Regions from separate parts of the Streptomyces sp. NPDC020875 genome, predicted to be linked through region 2. Evidence: riboswitches for the same ligand, from Rfam matches in the RefSeq annotation. Region 2 holds a riboswitch; each other region holds the start of a gene.
What was found. Region 2 has a riboswitch for cyclic di-AMP ahead of AB0G74_RS25675 (LysM peptidoglycan-binding domain-containing M23 family metallopeptidase). Riboswitches for the same ligand answer to the same signal wherever they lie in the genome.

Region 1 (4,872 bases), on a different contig from region 2:
CCTCGGCGCGCCGGTCCCGCTGTTCGGAGATCTCGCCGCGCTGGGAGACGTACTGCCGCATCGGGTAGGCGAGGGCGACCACGAGGGAGCAGACGATCAGGGCGAGGAAGGCGGCCCGGCCGGTGAGCCGGGAGCGGCGGGCCTGCCGCTTGTGCTGGGAGCGGTAGACCCGGGCGGCGGTCTGCTCCCCGAGCAGCCGCAGCCTGGTCGCGGTGGAGAACCGGTCACCGCCGGTCCGGGCGCTCTTCCGGGCCATTCCGTCCGCCTCCCCTGCTCGGTGCCGACACGCGTACGTCCCCGGACACGGTACGGGACCGCGGCCGGGGACGTGGCGCACGACGGGGCTTGCCGGGGTGCCGGTCAGCCCTCGGGAGGCGTCGGCCGTCGACTGTCGGCATCGGCCTCCCGGGTGTCAGCCCTTGAAGCGGGGGAACGCGCTGCGGCCCGCGTAGACGGCCGCGTCGTCCAGGATCTCCTCGATCCGGAGGAGCTGGTTGTACTTGGCGACGCGCTCGGAGCGGGCCGGGGCGCCGGTCTTGATCTGGCCGCAGTTGGTGGCGACGGCCAGGTCGGCGATGGTGACGTCCTCGGTCTCGCCGGAGCGGTGCGACATCATGCACTTGAAGCCGTTGCGCTGGGCCAGCTCGACCGCGTCCAGGGTCTCGGTGAGGGACCCGATCTGGTTGACCTTGACCAGCAGGGCGTTGGCCGAGTTCTCCTCGATGCCGCGGGCCAGCCGCTCGGGGTTGGTGACGAACAGGTCGTCGCCGACGAGCTGCACCTTGGTGCCGAGCTTCGCGGTGATGGTGTTCCAGCCGTCCCAGTCGTCCTCGAACAGCGGGTCCTCGATGGAGACCAGCGGGTACGCCTCGACCAGCTCGGCGTAGTACTCGGTCATCTCGGCGGCGGTCCGGGACTTGCCCTCGAACTCGTAGACGCCGTCCTTGTAGAACTCGGAGGCGGCGACGTCCAGGGCCAGCGCGATGTCGCGGCCGGGGGTGTAACCGGCCTCCTTGATGGCTTCCAGGATGAGGTCGAGCGCCTCGCGGTTGGAGCCGAGGTTCGGCGCGAAGCCGCCCTCGTCGCCGAGGCCGGTGGAGAGGCCGCGGCCCTTCAGCACCTTCTTGAGGGTGTGGTAGACCTCGGTGCCCCAGCGCAGGGCCTCGGAGAAGGACTCGGCGCCGATCGGCGCGATCATGAACTCCTGGATGTCGACATTGGAGTCCGCGTGGGATCCGCCGTTGAGGATGTTCATCATCGGGACGGGCAGCAGGTGCGCGTTCGGGCCGCCGAGGTAGCGGAAGAGCGGCAGGTCCGACGCCTCGGAGGCGGCGTGCGCCACGGCGAGGGAGACACCGAGGATGGCGTTGGCGCCGAGGGAGCCCTTGTTGTCGGTGGCGTCCAGGTCGAACATGGCCTGGTCGATCAGGCGCTGCTCGGTGGCGTCGTAGCCGACCAGCTCGGGGCCGATCTGCTCGATGACGGCCAGAACGGCCTTCTCGACACCCTTGCCCAGGTAGCGGTTGGGGTCCCCGTCGCGGAGCTCAATGGCCTCGAAGGCGCCCGTGGAGGCACCGGAGGGCACGGCAGCACGGCCGGTGCTGCCGTCGTCGAGGCCCACCTCGACCTCGACCGTGGGGTTGCCCCGGGAGTCGAGGATTTCCCGGGCTACGACGACGTCGATGGACGGCACGAGCATCTCCTTCTGGGATGTGACGCGTGGGATGCGGGTTTGTTTCGGCCCTTGCGGTCACGAGCCTAACCGGACGGGGGGCGCCGTCCCGCCGGTGCCCGCCCCCTGGGACGAAAAAGAGTACGAAGAATCGCGGTGACCGGCGAAGGCCGCGCCACTACCCGCCGGTAACGGCTCTCACCTGCGCTCTCGCCCGCTCAGACGGGTGTACGGAGGCATCGGCGGCGGGGCCGTACGGGGCCGTGGGGCGGGTTCGGCGCGGGGGTGATCCGGGGGCGATACGGGGAACCCCGGACCGGCGCGTACGGGGGAGTCGCGCCGGCCCGGGGCGGTGGCCGTCTCCGGGCCGGGGCCGTGATAGGACCCGGCGCGAGGACGGCCGGGGGGACGGACCCGTGGGGGGTGGGCCGCCGCGGGGACGGCGGCGGCCCGGGGCCCGTCGGGGGTCAGCTCAGGTGGAGCAGCTGGCCCGGGAAGATCACGTCGGCGTCGTCGACGATGTCCTCGTTCAGCTCGAAGAGCTTCTGCCAGCCGCCCGTGACCTGCTCGGCCTCGGCGATCTTGCTCAGCGTGTCGCCGGCCTTGACCTCGTAGGTGCCGTCGCCCTTCAGGAAGCCCTTGGCGGGACCCTGGGACTTCTTCGGCGCCTGCTTCTGGGCCGGGGCCTCGGCGCGCTCGGAGCGGGTGGTCGGGGCCTCGGCCCGCTTCTGCTCCTTCGGCGCGGCCTTGGGCGCGGCCTGCTTCTTGGGCTGCTCCTGCTTCGGCTGGGCGGGGGCCTGCTCGGCCGCGCCGCCGCCGTACGGGGCGTTGGAGAGGCCGACACCACAGCTCGGCCAGGCGCCCTTGCCCTGGCCCGCGAGGACCTTCTCGGCGATCTCGATCTGCTGGGCCTTGGAGGCCAGGTGCGCGTTGGACGCGTACTTGGTGCCACCGAAGGCGGCCCACGTCGACGGGGAGAACTGGAGTCCGCCGTAGTAGCCGTTGCCGGTGTTGATGGACCAGTTGCCGCCGGACTCGCACTGGGCGACCTTGTCCCACTCGGCGGCGGTGGCGGCGGAGGCGGAGGTGGCGCCCATCAGCGGGGCGGCGATGGCGGCACCGGTGATCCCGGCGAAGGCGGCGAACTTGGCGGCCTTGGACGGACGGCGGTGCTTGCCCTTGGTGGCGAACAGCATGGCGGATCTCCTCACCGACGCCTACGAGGTGAGCTGTCGGGTTCGAGCGCAGTGAGTTGCCCGGCCGGACGACCCTCGGGTCGTACGGCTTCACCCCTAGCCGGGGTCCGCCGTCCTCGCGGACGGCGGACGGGACCGGCACAAACCTGGGTCCCCCGCTCCTGCCTTCGGCGCTGTCGCGACGACTGTTCCCCCCGACCGACGGCAGGATTCGGCGTGACGGTCAGTGGTGCCCGCTTTGGCGAGCGGTCCAGACCGTAGCCACAGCCGTCCCGGTTCTTCAAAGACGGAACATCATGGGCAAATCACCCATCCCGCCCCTCCGGTAACTTGCGTTTCCGCAGGTGACGCGCGGAATCGGCAATTCCGGAAGGGCCGGGACGACGACCTGGGCAAAGAGACTCATGTCTCACTTACGCGAAACCGGACATTTAATGACGAATCACTACGTCAATTTCGCCGGGGCGCACGCTACTTCGGCTGAAGATCAAGGCTCTGGCCAGGCAGGATGAGGTCGGGATCAGCACCGACCACCTTCTGGTTGGCCTCGTAGAGCGCCGGCCAGCCGCCGGGGACGTCCTTCGCCTCCGCGATGGCCCAGAGATTGTCGCCGGTGCGCACCGTGTAAGTACCGGACGCCGGGGCGGTTTCGCCCGCGGTGTCCTTACTGTCCTTCGCGGTGGTCCCGTTCGCGGGGTCCGTGGCACCGGATCCGCCCGCGCTTCCCGGGTCGCCCTGGTTCCGGGCGTCGGCCCGGCCCGGGGTGTCGCCGCGGGACGTCCGGTCGGGGCCGGACATCCGGGACGGGTCGATGGCGTCCACGGCGGCGTCCGGGGCGGTCGCGTCGGTACGGGCTCCCGCACCGGCGTCCGTACCCGCGTCGGCACCTCCGGCACCGGCCTTCGGGGCGCCGCCGCCCGCCGTGCCCGGCTCCGTCGCGGGCGTACCGCGGTGCTTGCCGGTCCCGGGCGCCTCGGCGGACTTGCCGGGCGTCTCCTTCTTCTGGCCCGCGTCCGCCCCGGGCGTCGCCGCACCGGTGTCCCGGCCGCCCGCGTCACGCGGCTCGGCCGGGGCGGTCTCCTTGGCCGCGTCCGCGGCGCGCTTCGCCGCCGGGCCGCTCGGCACCGGATCGGCGCCCGGGTCGACGCCGGTCGAGGCACCCGCCCCGAGCCCGGCGTTGGACCCGCACGACGGCCACGCCTTGACGCCCTGGGCCGCGAGCACCTTCTCGGCCACGGCTATCTGCTGGGAGCGGCTCGCCAGATCGGGCCGGTCGGCGAACTGCGCACCGCCGAAGGCGTCCCAGGTCTCCTGGGAGAACTGAAGACCGCCGTAGTAGCCGTTGCCCGTATTGGCGCTCCACTGCCCGGCGCTCTCGCACTCCGCGACCCTGTCCCAGACCGCGGAGTCCGCGGCGGACGCCGAGGTCGCGCCGAGGAGCGGGATCGCGATCGCGGACCCCGTCACCCCCGCTGCGACGACCAGGGCCGGGGCCTGTCGAGGACGGCGATGTCGACCATTCCCGGAGAGCATGCGCTGAGCCTTTCCGCTGAGGGCTGGAACGGGGGTGAACGTAGCCGCACTCGAACGTCTGTCACAAGTCGATGCAGCGGAGATCACGCGAACATCACATTCTTGATGGTCCGTCAGTAACAACCGGATCGAACTCCACCGGAAGGGTGCGCAGTCCACGCATGATCAGGCCGCCGCGCCACCGCAAATCGCCATGATCCACCGCCAGTCGCAGGTCGGGAAGGCGCGTCAGAAGCGTCGCGATCGCGGTCCTGCCCTCCAGCCGGGCGAGCGGCGCGCCGAGACAGTAATGGATGCCGTGCCCGTATCCGAGGTGCTGATTGTCACGCCGCGCCAGATCCAGAACATCCGGCCCGTCGAACCGCTCCGGGTCCCGGTCCGCCGCCGCCAGCACCACCAGAACCGGGTCGCCCTCGGCCACCCGTACGCCCCCGATCGTCAGCTCCTCGGTGGCGTACCGCCAGGTCGCCA
Region 2 (4,872 bases):
GGGAGCCCCTGAGATGACCGTACGGAAGAACCAGGCGAGCCTCACCACCGCCGAGAAGAAGAAGTTCACCGACGCCGTGCTGGAGGTGAAGCGAATAGGCGTCTACGACCAGTTCGTCGAGGCCCACCGGCTCCGCTTCGCCCTCGATATGAACACCAGCGTCTACGTGGGCCACTTCGGCGCGTCGTTCCTGCCCTGGCACCGCAAGTACTTGATCGACTTCGAGTCCGAACTGCAGAAGGTCGACCCGACGGTGTCGATCCCCTACTGGGACTGGACGGTCGACAACACGGCCTCCTCGTCGCTCTGGGCCCCGGACTTCCTCGGCGGCACCGGCCGTGCCCAGGACGATCAGGTCATGGACGGCCCGTTCGCCCACTCCGGCGGCAAGTGGAACATCACCGTCGGGGTCGACACCGGGGTGTACCTCCGGCGCGCCCTCGGGTTCTTCGTACCGACCCTGCCCACCGCGGCGCAGGTCGCCGACGCGCTGACCCTGACCACCTACGACTCCGCCCCGTTCCGGGACGGTTCGACGGGCTTCCGGGCCCGGCTGGAGGGCACGGACGGCTACTACAGCATGCACAACCGGGTCCACAGCTGGGTCCGGGGTCATATGGAGGGCGCCACGTCCCCCAACGACCCGGTGTTCTGGCTGCACCACGCCTATGTCGACAAGCTCTGGGCCGACTGGCACGCGCTCCACCCGACCAGCGCCGAGTACCTGCCCAGCACCAGCACCACGGGGGCGGTCGCCCTCAACGAGAACATGGCGCCGTGGACCAACACCACACCGGCCAGCCTGCTGGACCACACCCAGTGGTACACCTACGCCTGACGGTCCCGGCGTGACCGGATGACGGGATGACCGTGTCCGAGGGCCCGCTCCCGGTACGGGCGGGCCCTCGGACACGGCGTCACAGCGGCAGCAGATCGGGCCGCTTGGCCTCCACATGGTCGCCGGAGCTCTCGCCCCGCAGTCGCCGCCCGATCCACGGCGCCAGATACTCCCGGGCCCAGTGGATGTCGTCGCGCCGTACCTCCAGCGTGCCCCGCAGCGGGGTCGGCGGCCACGGCTGGTCGGGGTCGGCCGGGATGTCGAGCCCCAGTACCTGACCCGCCCGCAGGGCGACCCGGGTATGCCCCTCCGGCGACAGATGGAGCCGGTCGGGGTCCCAGGCCCGGCGGTCCTGCACGGACCGGAGCGACCACAGGTCCAGCACCGGACAGTCGTAGCGGTCGGCGATGGCCCGGACATGAGCCGTATAGGTCGCGATCTTGCCGCGCAGATGGCGCAGTACCGGGATGTCACGGGTGTCGAAGCCGGTGGTGACCAGGACGGTGCCGACGGCCCCGGTCAGTTCGGCGACGGCCCGTTCGAACCGCTCCGCCACGTCGTCCGGGTCGCTGCCCGGGCGGATGATGTCATTGCCCCCGGCGCAGAACGACACCAGGTCCGGGGCGAGCGCCCGCGCCCTGGGCACCTGCTCCGCCACGATCTGGTCGAGGAGTCGGCCGCGTACGGCCAGATTGGCGTACCGGAAGGTGCCTTCCGGTACGCGGTCGGCGAGCAGTACCGCGAAGCGGTCCGCCCAGCCGACGTAGGTTCCATCGGGTCCCGGGTCCCCCACGCCCTCGGTGAAGCTGTCACCGATCGCCGCGTACGACCCGATCCCGCCGGTCATCACTGTGCTCGAATCGTCTGCCACGGCAACCATCCTCCCCTCGGGGATGTGACCTACGCGACCGTAGGGAGGGGTTGACGGGCCGTGATCTATCACACCGTGATCCCGCGACCGGCCGGGAATACACCGCGTCCCCCACGACAGGGGTGTCGTGGGGGACGCGGTGGCCGCTCCGGACGGGCGGTCCGGGGCGCGGGACGAGCCGGGTTCAACGCGCTCGGCGGGCTCAGAGGTTGACGCCGTGGCTCCGCAGATGGGCGACGGGGTCGATGTCGGAGCCGTAGCCCGGTCCGGTACGGACCTCCAGGTGCAGATGCGGGCCGCTGGAGTTGCCGGTGGAACCGGCGAGGCCGATCTGCTGTCCGCCGCTGACGGTCTGGCCCGCGGCGACGGAGAGGGAGGAGAGATGGGCGTACTGCGAGTAGGTGCCGTCGGTGTGCTTGATGACGACCTCGTTGCCGTACGCGCCGGCCCAGCCGGCGGAGACGACGGTGCCGGGGCCGATGGACTTGATGCCGGTCCCGGTGGGCACCGCGAAGTCGACACCGGTGTGGTAGCCGCTGGACCACATGGCGCCGGAGGCGCGGTACGGGGTGCTGACGGCGCCGTCGACCGGGGCGGACCAGCCGCCGGTGGCCGGGGCGGACTCGGGGGCGGGCTCCGCGGCGGCGGGCTCGGCGGCCGGGGCGGCCTGCTTCGCCGGGGCGGGCTCGGCGGCGGGGGCCGGGGCGGTGGCCCGGGCGCCGTCGCGGGAGGCGCGGTCGGCCTTGCCGGTCTCCGCCTTCTTCTCGGCCTTCGCCGGCTTCTCGCCGGTCCCGGACTGCGGGCGCTCGGCACCCTCGCCGTTCAGGGTGAGCTTCAGACCGGGGTGGATCAGGGACGGGTCGTCGCCGACGGCCGTACGGTTGTCGGCGTACAGCTGCTGCCAGCCGCCCTCGACATCGCGCTCGACGGCGATCTTGGACAGGTGGTCACCGGCGACGACGACATAGGTCGTGGCTCCGGCGGCGGTCTTCTCGGCGGCGGCCGGGGTCACCTGGGCGGCCGGGGCGACGGCGGCGGTCACCGGGGCGGCGGGTTCGGCGGCGTGGGCGCCGGTGGCCCCGATCAGGGGCAGGGCGATGGCGGCTCCGCCGGTACCGGCGGCGACGATGCCGCGTGTGATGACCGTCGTCCGGGGACGGCGGTGCTTACCCTTTCCGGGCATGGCGCGTTTCCTCTCCGGCGCCTGCGAGGTGAGCTGTCGGGTTCGGGCTGGAGTTGCCCGGCCGCGCCCGTCGGGCACGGCTTCACCCCGAGCCGTCCGGTCGCCCGGATCGGCGTACTACCTGGGTCCCCCGCTCCTGCCACGTGGTTCGGGTGAAGGAAAGTCCGGGCGGCGGCAGGATTCGGCGGTCCGTCCGGAGTTCGGCGACCGTAAACCGGCCATGTCGCCAGGAACAAGCCAAGCGGTACGGCAGCGACCGGGGTCGATCTTGCGGGGGCGCCGGAGCCGGTCACCCTCCGTGGAGACCCCCGGGCCAACTCCCCACCGCCGGGGGCGTCCCGCCCGGCGGCCCCCGCCACACAACGTCACGATTGTGATCCTGCTCATGAGGAGCGCCCATCTACCCATGAGGCGGGGCATGTTCGACGAAGCACCTATTGGGCATGAATACGGACAGAACCCTACGATCCTCTGCCGGTTCGGCCGTTCTCCGGCCCGGCTCCGGCACCCTCGCGGCACCACTCAGGACCGGTCCGACAAGAAGATCGCCCGACGGAACCGATGTCGTATCGTCGGGTTCACGCCACCGTCGGCGTCCGGGCCGACGGCAGTGACGCCTCAGGGAGCCCTCAGTGACGCAGCAGGTGCCGCAGGTTCCGTCCACCGAGCCCGAGCTGGCCGGGGTCCGCAACTTCCGCGACGTCGGCGGCATGCCGACCGGCGACGGGCGGACGGTGCGCCACGGACGGCTCTACCGCAGCGGCCATCTGGCTCATGCCACCGGAAGCGACACCGCCTTCCTCGCCGGTCTCGGCCTCCATACGATCTTCGACTTCCGCAACGCGGCCGACATCCGGATCGAGGGCCCGGACGTGACCCTGCCGGGGGTGCGGAATCTCAATCTGCCGCTGAGCGATCCGGCCGACGGCGCCGAGTTCTGGCAGGTGGTCCACCGGGGCGATCTGCCCCAGCTGCGGTCCCTGCTGGCGGACGGCCGGGCGGCGGACCGGATGGTGGAGTCGTACCGGACCCTGATCACGGGCCGGACCGGCGAGCACGGGCGGGTCCTGAGGGCCCTGGCCGAGGACAGCGTCCCGGCCTTGATGCACTGCGCGGCGGGCAAGGACCGGGCGGGTCTTTCGATCGCGGTGGCGCTGCTGGCGGTCGGGGTGGAGCGGGAGGCGATCGAGGCCGACTATCTGAAGTCCAACGACCCGCACCGCCGCTATCTGGTCCGGCGGGCCGACGACGCGCCCGCCGGGACGTCCGGCGAGGTGATGGAGCTGCTGAGCCCGCTGTTCGACGCGCGTCCGGCGTATCTGCGGGCCGCTTTCGACACCATCGACTCGACCTGGGGCGGGACCGAGGAGTATCTGTCCCGGGGGCTGGGCCTGGCCCCGGAGACCCGGGACCGGCTGCGGGAGCGGCTGCTCACCACGGCCTGACCGGCGGCGCGGCGGCGCCCCCGACCGGGGCCCGCGACTACTTCGCGCCGACCTCGAAGAGGAGATAGAGGAAGCCCGCGAAGACATGTCCGGCGACGAGATAGGCGAAGAGCCGGATCCAGATCCCCTTGGGGAACTTGCCCTCCTCCTTGCGCTCCCGGACGGGACGGTCGGCGGGGAGTGCCGCACCCTCGCCCGCGGTGGGGTTCTCGACCATGACGGCCTCTGCTTTCTCCGGCCCGGGGCCGGGGCTGTCCCCCGGCCGGGCCGGGAGGGGTTCCCGGCCGGTCACCGGGACCGGTCGGGCGGTTCTGACGGTCGTCGGGGGCCGGGCGGCGAAGCCGGACCGGCACGGGGCGCCGTCAGAAGTGCGGATGGAAGATATCGGGGCTCTGGAGCAGCGTATGGACGAAGATCATCTCTGCTCCGTCCCTGGTCGCGGCGGTGATCCGGTGCGGGGTGAGGGAGTCGTAGTGCGCGCTGTCACCGGGTCCCAGCTCGTGCACGGTGTCGCCGAGCGACAGCCGGACCCGGC
Region 3 (4,872 bases), on a different contig from region 2:
GTGTTCGGGCGCGGGGGGGCCCGCCGCCGCGGGCCGCCGCCCCCCCCCCCCCCGCCGGGGCCGTACGCGAACCGGGTCGGCCGCCGCCGCTCGCCGAGGGCGAAATCTCCGCTCCGACCAGGGGATTCGTTCGGGGATTCCCGGTCGACACCTCCTGACGAACTGTACGTCCTGTACATTTTTTACAGACGACAGGCCCCGAGGAACGAGGTACGCCATGACCAGCCGTCCCGCCGCCCGCTATGTCCTTCCCCAGCTCACCGAGCGGACCAGTCGGGGCGTCCGGACCATGGATCCGTACAGCAAGCTGCTGGAGGAGCGGATCATCTTCATCGGCACCCCGGTGGACGACACGGCGGCCAATGACGCGATCGCCCAGTTCCTCCATCTCGAACACGCCGACCCGGACCGGGACATCGCCCTCTACCTCAACTCCCCCGGCGGCTCGCTCAGTGCGGCGCTGGCGGTCTACGACACGATGCAGGTGATCACCTGCGATGTGGAGACGACCTGTATCGGCCAGGTCGCCGCGGCGGCAGCCCTGTTGCTCGCGGCCGGGGCGCCGGGGAAGCGGATGGCGCTGCCGGGGGCGCGGATCGTGCTCCGGCAGCCCGCCCTCGACGAGCCGATGCGGGGGATGCCGTCCGATCTGGAGATCGAGGCGCGGGAGTTGCTGCGCCAACGGGCCGTGGCGACGGAGGTGCTGGCCCGGCACACCGGCCGGACGGAGCGGGGGGTGGCGGCCGATCTGGAGCGCGATCTCTTCCTGGACGCGGCGGGCGCGAAGGAGTACGGCCTGGTGGACCAGGTGATCGGCAGCCGGAAGAGCTCTGGGCCCGGCGGCTCGCGATGACCCCTGCCGTACCCCGTCCCGAGCTTCCGCCGCTGCCCGCGCTCACCCGTGCCGAGGGGGAGTTGCTCGATGCCTATCTCGCCGTCGCCGATCTGGTGGGCCGGATCAATCCGGCCCGTTCGGAACATACGTACGGCGCCCTGCGGGCCGCTCAGGCGCTGGTGGCGCGGGCGATCGAGCTCCGGGACGCCCTGACGCTGATGCATCGCCGGGGCGAGAGCGAGCTGCATACCGCGACTCTCGCGCAGGCTTTGCGCGTACTCGACGGCGAAAGGCGGACATTCCGGGTCACGATCCCGAAGTCGCCGTCGCACTGACGCCCCGTCGGCCGTCCGTCAACCGCCGTTCGAGTGGGATAACTCCTCCCTCGATCGGTGGAGTCGAACCGCGGGTAACGACTACGGTCGAGTTGCGCCGGGCCGACGATCCCGCTAACGGAAAGTCCTATCCCCGGCCTGGTGAGCGACCCTTCGGGTGTCCACGGAGGCGCGCCGCGCCGGCCCGATTCATACGAACGGCGCATTCGTGGCGAAACTCACATATCGCCGTTTTGGCTTCGAAATCCGGCACTTGATGGGTCAAGATCCGTGGGACGACAAGCCCCCGTCACCTCGGCGGGGCGGTCCGGGCGGACGCCGAGTCCTGCCGCTGTCCCGGATGACTGGTCGACAGAAGTGCATTCGGCAGGAGTGGAGGACCCAGGCAGTACGGGACGGCCGGAGCGATCGATCCGGAAGTCCCTAGGGGTGAAGCCGCGCCAGCGGCCGGGCACCTTCGTCCGCCCGAACCCGACAGGTCATCCTTCACAGGCGGCTGACGAAGGGTTGCGCATGAGTGCGCAGATGAACGTCCCGTCCCTGCTCGGCCGGGCGGGCACCGTGTCCGCCCTGACGATCGCGGCGCTCGGTGCCTCGATGGTCGTACCGGGCGGTACGCCGGAGGCGCAGGCCGCCGCCACGGCGCACGCGGGCAAGGCTCTGAAGGTCGCCGCGTCCAAGAAGGGGGCACCGTACAAGTACGGCGCGGCGGGCCCGTCCCGCTTCGACTGCTCGGGGCTGACGGTCTACTCGTACAAGCAGGCAGGGAAGAAGCTCCCGCGGACCGCGCAGCAGCAGTACAACAAGACCCGCAAGATCTCGGTGAAGTCGCGCCAGGCCGGAGACCTGGTCTTCTTCCACGGCAGCGGCGGGGTCTACCACGTCGGGATATATGCCGGGAAGGGGAAGATCTGGCACTCGCCCAAGCGGGGTTCCTGGGTGAAGCTGGACAAGATCTGGACCAAGAGCGTGTCGTACGGGCGCGTCAAGTGACGCTCCGGCGGAGCTGAGCCGCGTAGTGGCCCCGGGGGGGGGATCCTCCTCCGGGGCCGCCGCGCGTCCTGGGTGCCCCGGCGCCGCCCGGGCGGCGGAGCGCCGGTGCCTACGGCTCACCGGGCCCGCGGCCCCGGTCCCGGCCCTGGTTCCGGCTCTGGTTCCGGTCGGCGCCGTCCCGGGCCGTCGGGGCCCACGGCAGGGCGACCCAGACGGTCTTGCCGCCGTCCGGCGTCGGTGTGACCGTCAGCCGGCCGCCGCTGTGCGCGGTGAGGCTGCGGACGATGACCATCCCCCGCCCGTTGTCCTGCCGGACCGCGGCGGGCAGCCGCTGCGGCCGGCGGGGATGGCTGTCCGTCACCCCGATCCTCAGCTCCTCGTCGCGCTCCAGCAGCAGATCGACGGTGAAGGTGGGCGACTGGCCGAAGGTGTGCTGGACGGCGTTGGTCGTCAGTTCGGAGACGATCAGCCGGATGGTGTCGGCCATGTCCCCACCGGGCGGCAGCCCCCACTCGGCGACGACTTCGGTGACATGTCCGCGCGCCACGGACACCGACCCGGGGTCGCTCGGCAGAGTGATCGAACTCTCCAGCAGATCCGCCATGGCGACGCCGTCCCTTCCCAGCCGCGGCCGTGCCTCGGCCGCGCCTCCGACGTCCCGGTCTCCCGGCTCCCGGCGGCCCGGGGCGGGGCCGCTCGGACGGCTTCGGCGGGGCACCGAGCGTCGGACTGCCCTCATCCTGCCGCCGCAGGCACGATCCGCCAAGATCTGTGGACAACTGTCGCCCGAAGCGGTGAACTCTGCCACGCAAGACCGTTTTTAGCCATACCCATACGCAAATGTCCGGCCTCGGTGCGCCGTTCAGCGCTCCGGAGCCGGGCGGACGGGTGTCCGGCCCGGAGGCAGGGCCTCGGGCGGCGCGGTGCCGATCACGGTGGCGACCGCCGCGGCGATCTGCTCGTCCGTGAGATCGGCCCGGGCGGTCAGCCGGAGCCGGGAGACCCCGTCCGGAACCGACGGGGGCCGGAAGCACCCCACCTGGAGCCCCGCCGTCCGGCAGTCGGCGGCCCAGCGGACGGCGGCCTCGGGCGAGGGTGCCCGTACCGACACCACCGCCGCGTCGGGGCGCGCGGCGGTCAGCCCCGCCCCGGTGAGCCGGGCGTACAGTTCGGCGGCGACCGCGCGGACCCGGTCGGCGCGGCCCGGTTCCCGTGCCAGCAGCCGCAGCGACGCCCGGGCCGCGCCCACGGCCGCCGGGGCGAGTCCGGTGTCGAAGATGAACGTCCGCGCGGTGTTGACCAGATGGGCGATGACCCGGGCCGGGCCGAGTACCGCGCCGCCCTGGCTGCCGAGGGACTTGGAGAGGGTCACGGTCGCCACCACGCCCGGGTTTCCGGCGATCCCGGCGGCGTACGGCGTACCGCGCCCGCCGGGCCCGAGGACGCCGAGCCCGTGCGCGTCGTCCACCAGGAGCGCCGCACCGCGTTCGGCGGTGATCGCGGCGAGTTCGGCCAGCGGTGCCGCGTCGCCGTCGACTGAGAAGACCGCGTCCGTGACGACCAGCGCCCGGTACCGGGGGCGGGCGTCGAGGATCTTCCGTACGGCCGCGGGGTCGCCGTGGGCGGCGATCTCGGTCTCGGCCCTGGCGAGCCGGCAGCCGTCGACGATCGAGGCGTGGTTGGCGGCGTCCGAGACGATCAGGGACCCCGGTCCGCCGAGCGCCGTGACGGCGGCCAGATTGGCGGCGTAGCCGGAGGCCAGTACGAGGGCGGCCTCGAAGCCGCAGAACGCGGCGAGTTCGCGTTCCAGGGCGGCGTGCGCGGTGGTGCTTCCGGTGACCAGCCGCGAGCCGGTGGCGCCCGCGCCCCAGCGGTGCGCGGCGGCAGCGGCGGCGGCCACCACCTCGGGGTGCCGGGTGAGGCCCAGATAGTCGTTGCCCGCGAGATCGAGCGTCTCCGGGTCGGCGGTGCGCGGCCGGAGCGCGCGGACCAGCCCGGCGCGCTCCCGGCGCGCGGACTCGTCGTCGAGCCAGCCGAAGGGGTCATCGGGCATCTGTCGCGCTCCCCCGCTCGTTCCCGTGGGTTCCGCCGCCGGGCGGTCGTGGCCGCCGCGCGGGCGCCGCTCCGGCGTCCGCCGTCGACCAGTTCGTTTTGTAGGCAGCTCACAGAGGCTAACCGGGTGCGCCCCGGCTCCACATGTGGTCATACACACACTTCGTCGGCGGTCTGTTGTGAGATTCCGACTTTCCCGGGGGGAGTCCGGTACGCCAGGATCGGCGCCATGGAGCTTCTCGACAGGCTGGTGGAGAAGGGGCTGCGGCGCGAGCCGCCGACCCGGGACGAGGCGCTGGCGGTTCTGGCGACCTCCGACGACGACGTACTCGATGTGGTGGCCGCGGCGGGCCGGGTGCGCCGCCAGTGGTTCGGGCGGCGGGTGAAACTCAACTATCTCGTCAATCTGAAGTCGGGGCTCTGTCCCGAGGACTGCTCGTACTGCTCGCAGCGGCTGGGGTCGACCGCGGGCATCCTCAAGTACACCTGGCTCAAGCCGGAGGAGGCGTCCGAAGCGGCCGCCGCCGGGGTCGCGGGCGGCGCCAAGCGGGTCTGTCTGGTGGCGAGCGGCCGGGGTCCGACCGACCGCGATGTGGAGCGGGTCTCCCGCACCATCGAGACGATCAAGGAACGGAACGAGGACGTCGAGGTCTGCGC

Region 1: it holds a riboswitch for cyclic di-AMP, as region 2 does, so the genes downstream of both, AB0G74_RS04375 (transglycosylase family protein) here and AB0G74_RS25675 (LysM peptidoglycan-binding domain-containing M23 family metallopeptidase) in region 2, are expected to answer to the same signal.
Region 3: it holds a riboswitch for cyclic di-AMP, as region 2 does, so the genes downstream of both, AB0G74_RS21115 (C40 family peptidase) here and AB0G74_RS25675 (LysM peptidoglycan-binding domain-containing M23 family metallopeptidase) in region 2, are expected to answer to the same signal.

The regions. Positions count from the first base shown of each region.
Region 1 is NZ_JBFADP010000005.1:45,488-50,359, reverse strand. Features, by position in the region: gene AB0G74_RS04385 (septum formation initiator family protein) at 1-256, opposite strand, end outside; gene eno (phosphopyruvate hydratase) at 413-1,693, opposite strand; gene AB0G74_RS04375 (transglycosylase family protein) at 2,140-2,868, opposite strand; cyclic di-AMP (ydaO/yuaA leader) riboswitch at 2,872-3,051, opposite strand; gene AB0G74_RS04370 (transglycosylase family protein) at 3,340-4,335, opposite strand; gene AB0G74_RS04365 (cytochrome P450) at 4,496-4,872, opposite strand, start outside.
Region 2 is NZ_JBFADP010000049.1:27,481-32,352, forward strand. Features, by position in the region: gene AB0G74_RS25665 (tyrosinase family protein) at 14-838, shown strand; gene AB0G74_RS25670 (SGNH/GDSL hydrolase family protein) at 918-1,718, opposite strand; gene AB0G74_RS25675 (LysM peptidoglycan-binding domain-containing M23 family metallopeptidase) at 1,912-2,892, opposite strand; cyclic di-AMP (ydaO/yuaA leader) riboswitch at 2,898-3,057, opposite strand; gene AB0G74_RS25680 (tyrosine-protein phosphatase) at 3,525-4,337, shown strand; gene AB0G74_RS25685 (DUF6126 family protein) at 4,375-4,554, opposite strand; gene AB0G74_RS25690 (XRE family transcriptional regulator) at 4,700-4,872, opposite strand, start outside.
Region 3 is NZ_JBFADP010000036.1:5-4,876, forward strand. Features, by position in the region: gene AB0G74_RS21105 (ATP-dependent Clp protease proteolytic subunit) at 218-853, shown strand; gene AB0G74_RS21110 (hypothetical protein) at 850-1,170, shown strand; cyclic di-AMP (ydaO/yuaA leader) riboswitch at 1,519-1,680, shown strand; gene AB0G74_RS21115 (C40 family peptidase) at 1,684-2,163, shown strand; gene AB0G74_RS21120 (ATP-binding protein) at 2,273-2,767, opposite strand; gene AB0G74_RS21125 (8-amino-7-oxononanoate synthase) at 3,026-4,216, opposite strand; gene bioB (biotin synthase BioB) at 4,445-4,872, shown strand, end outside.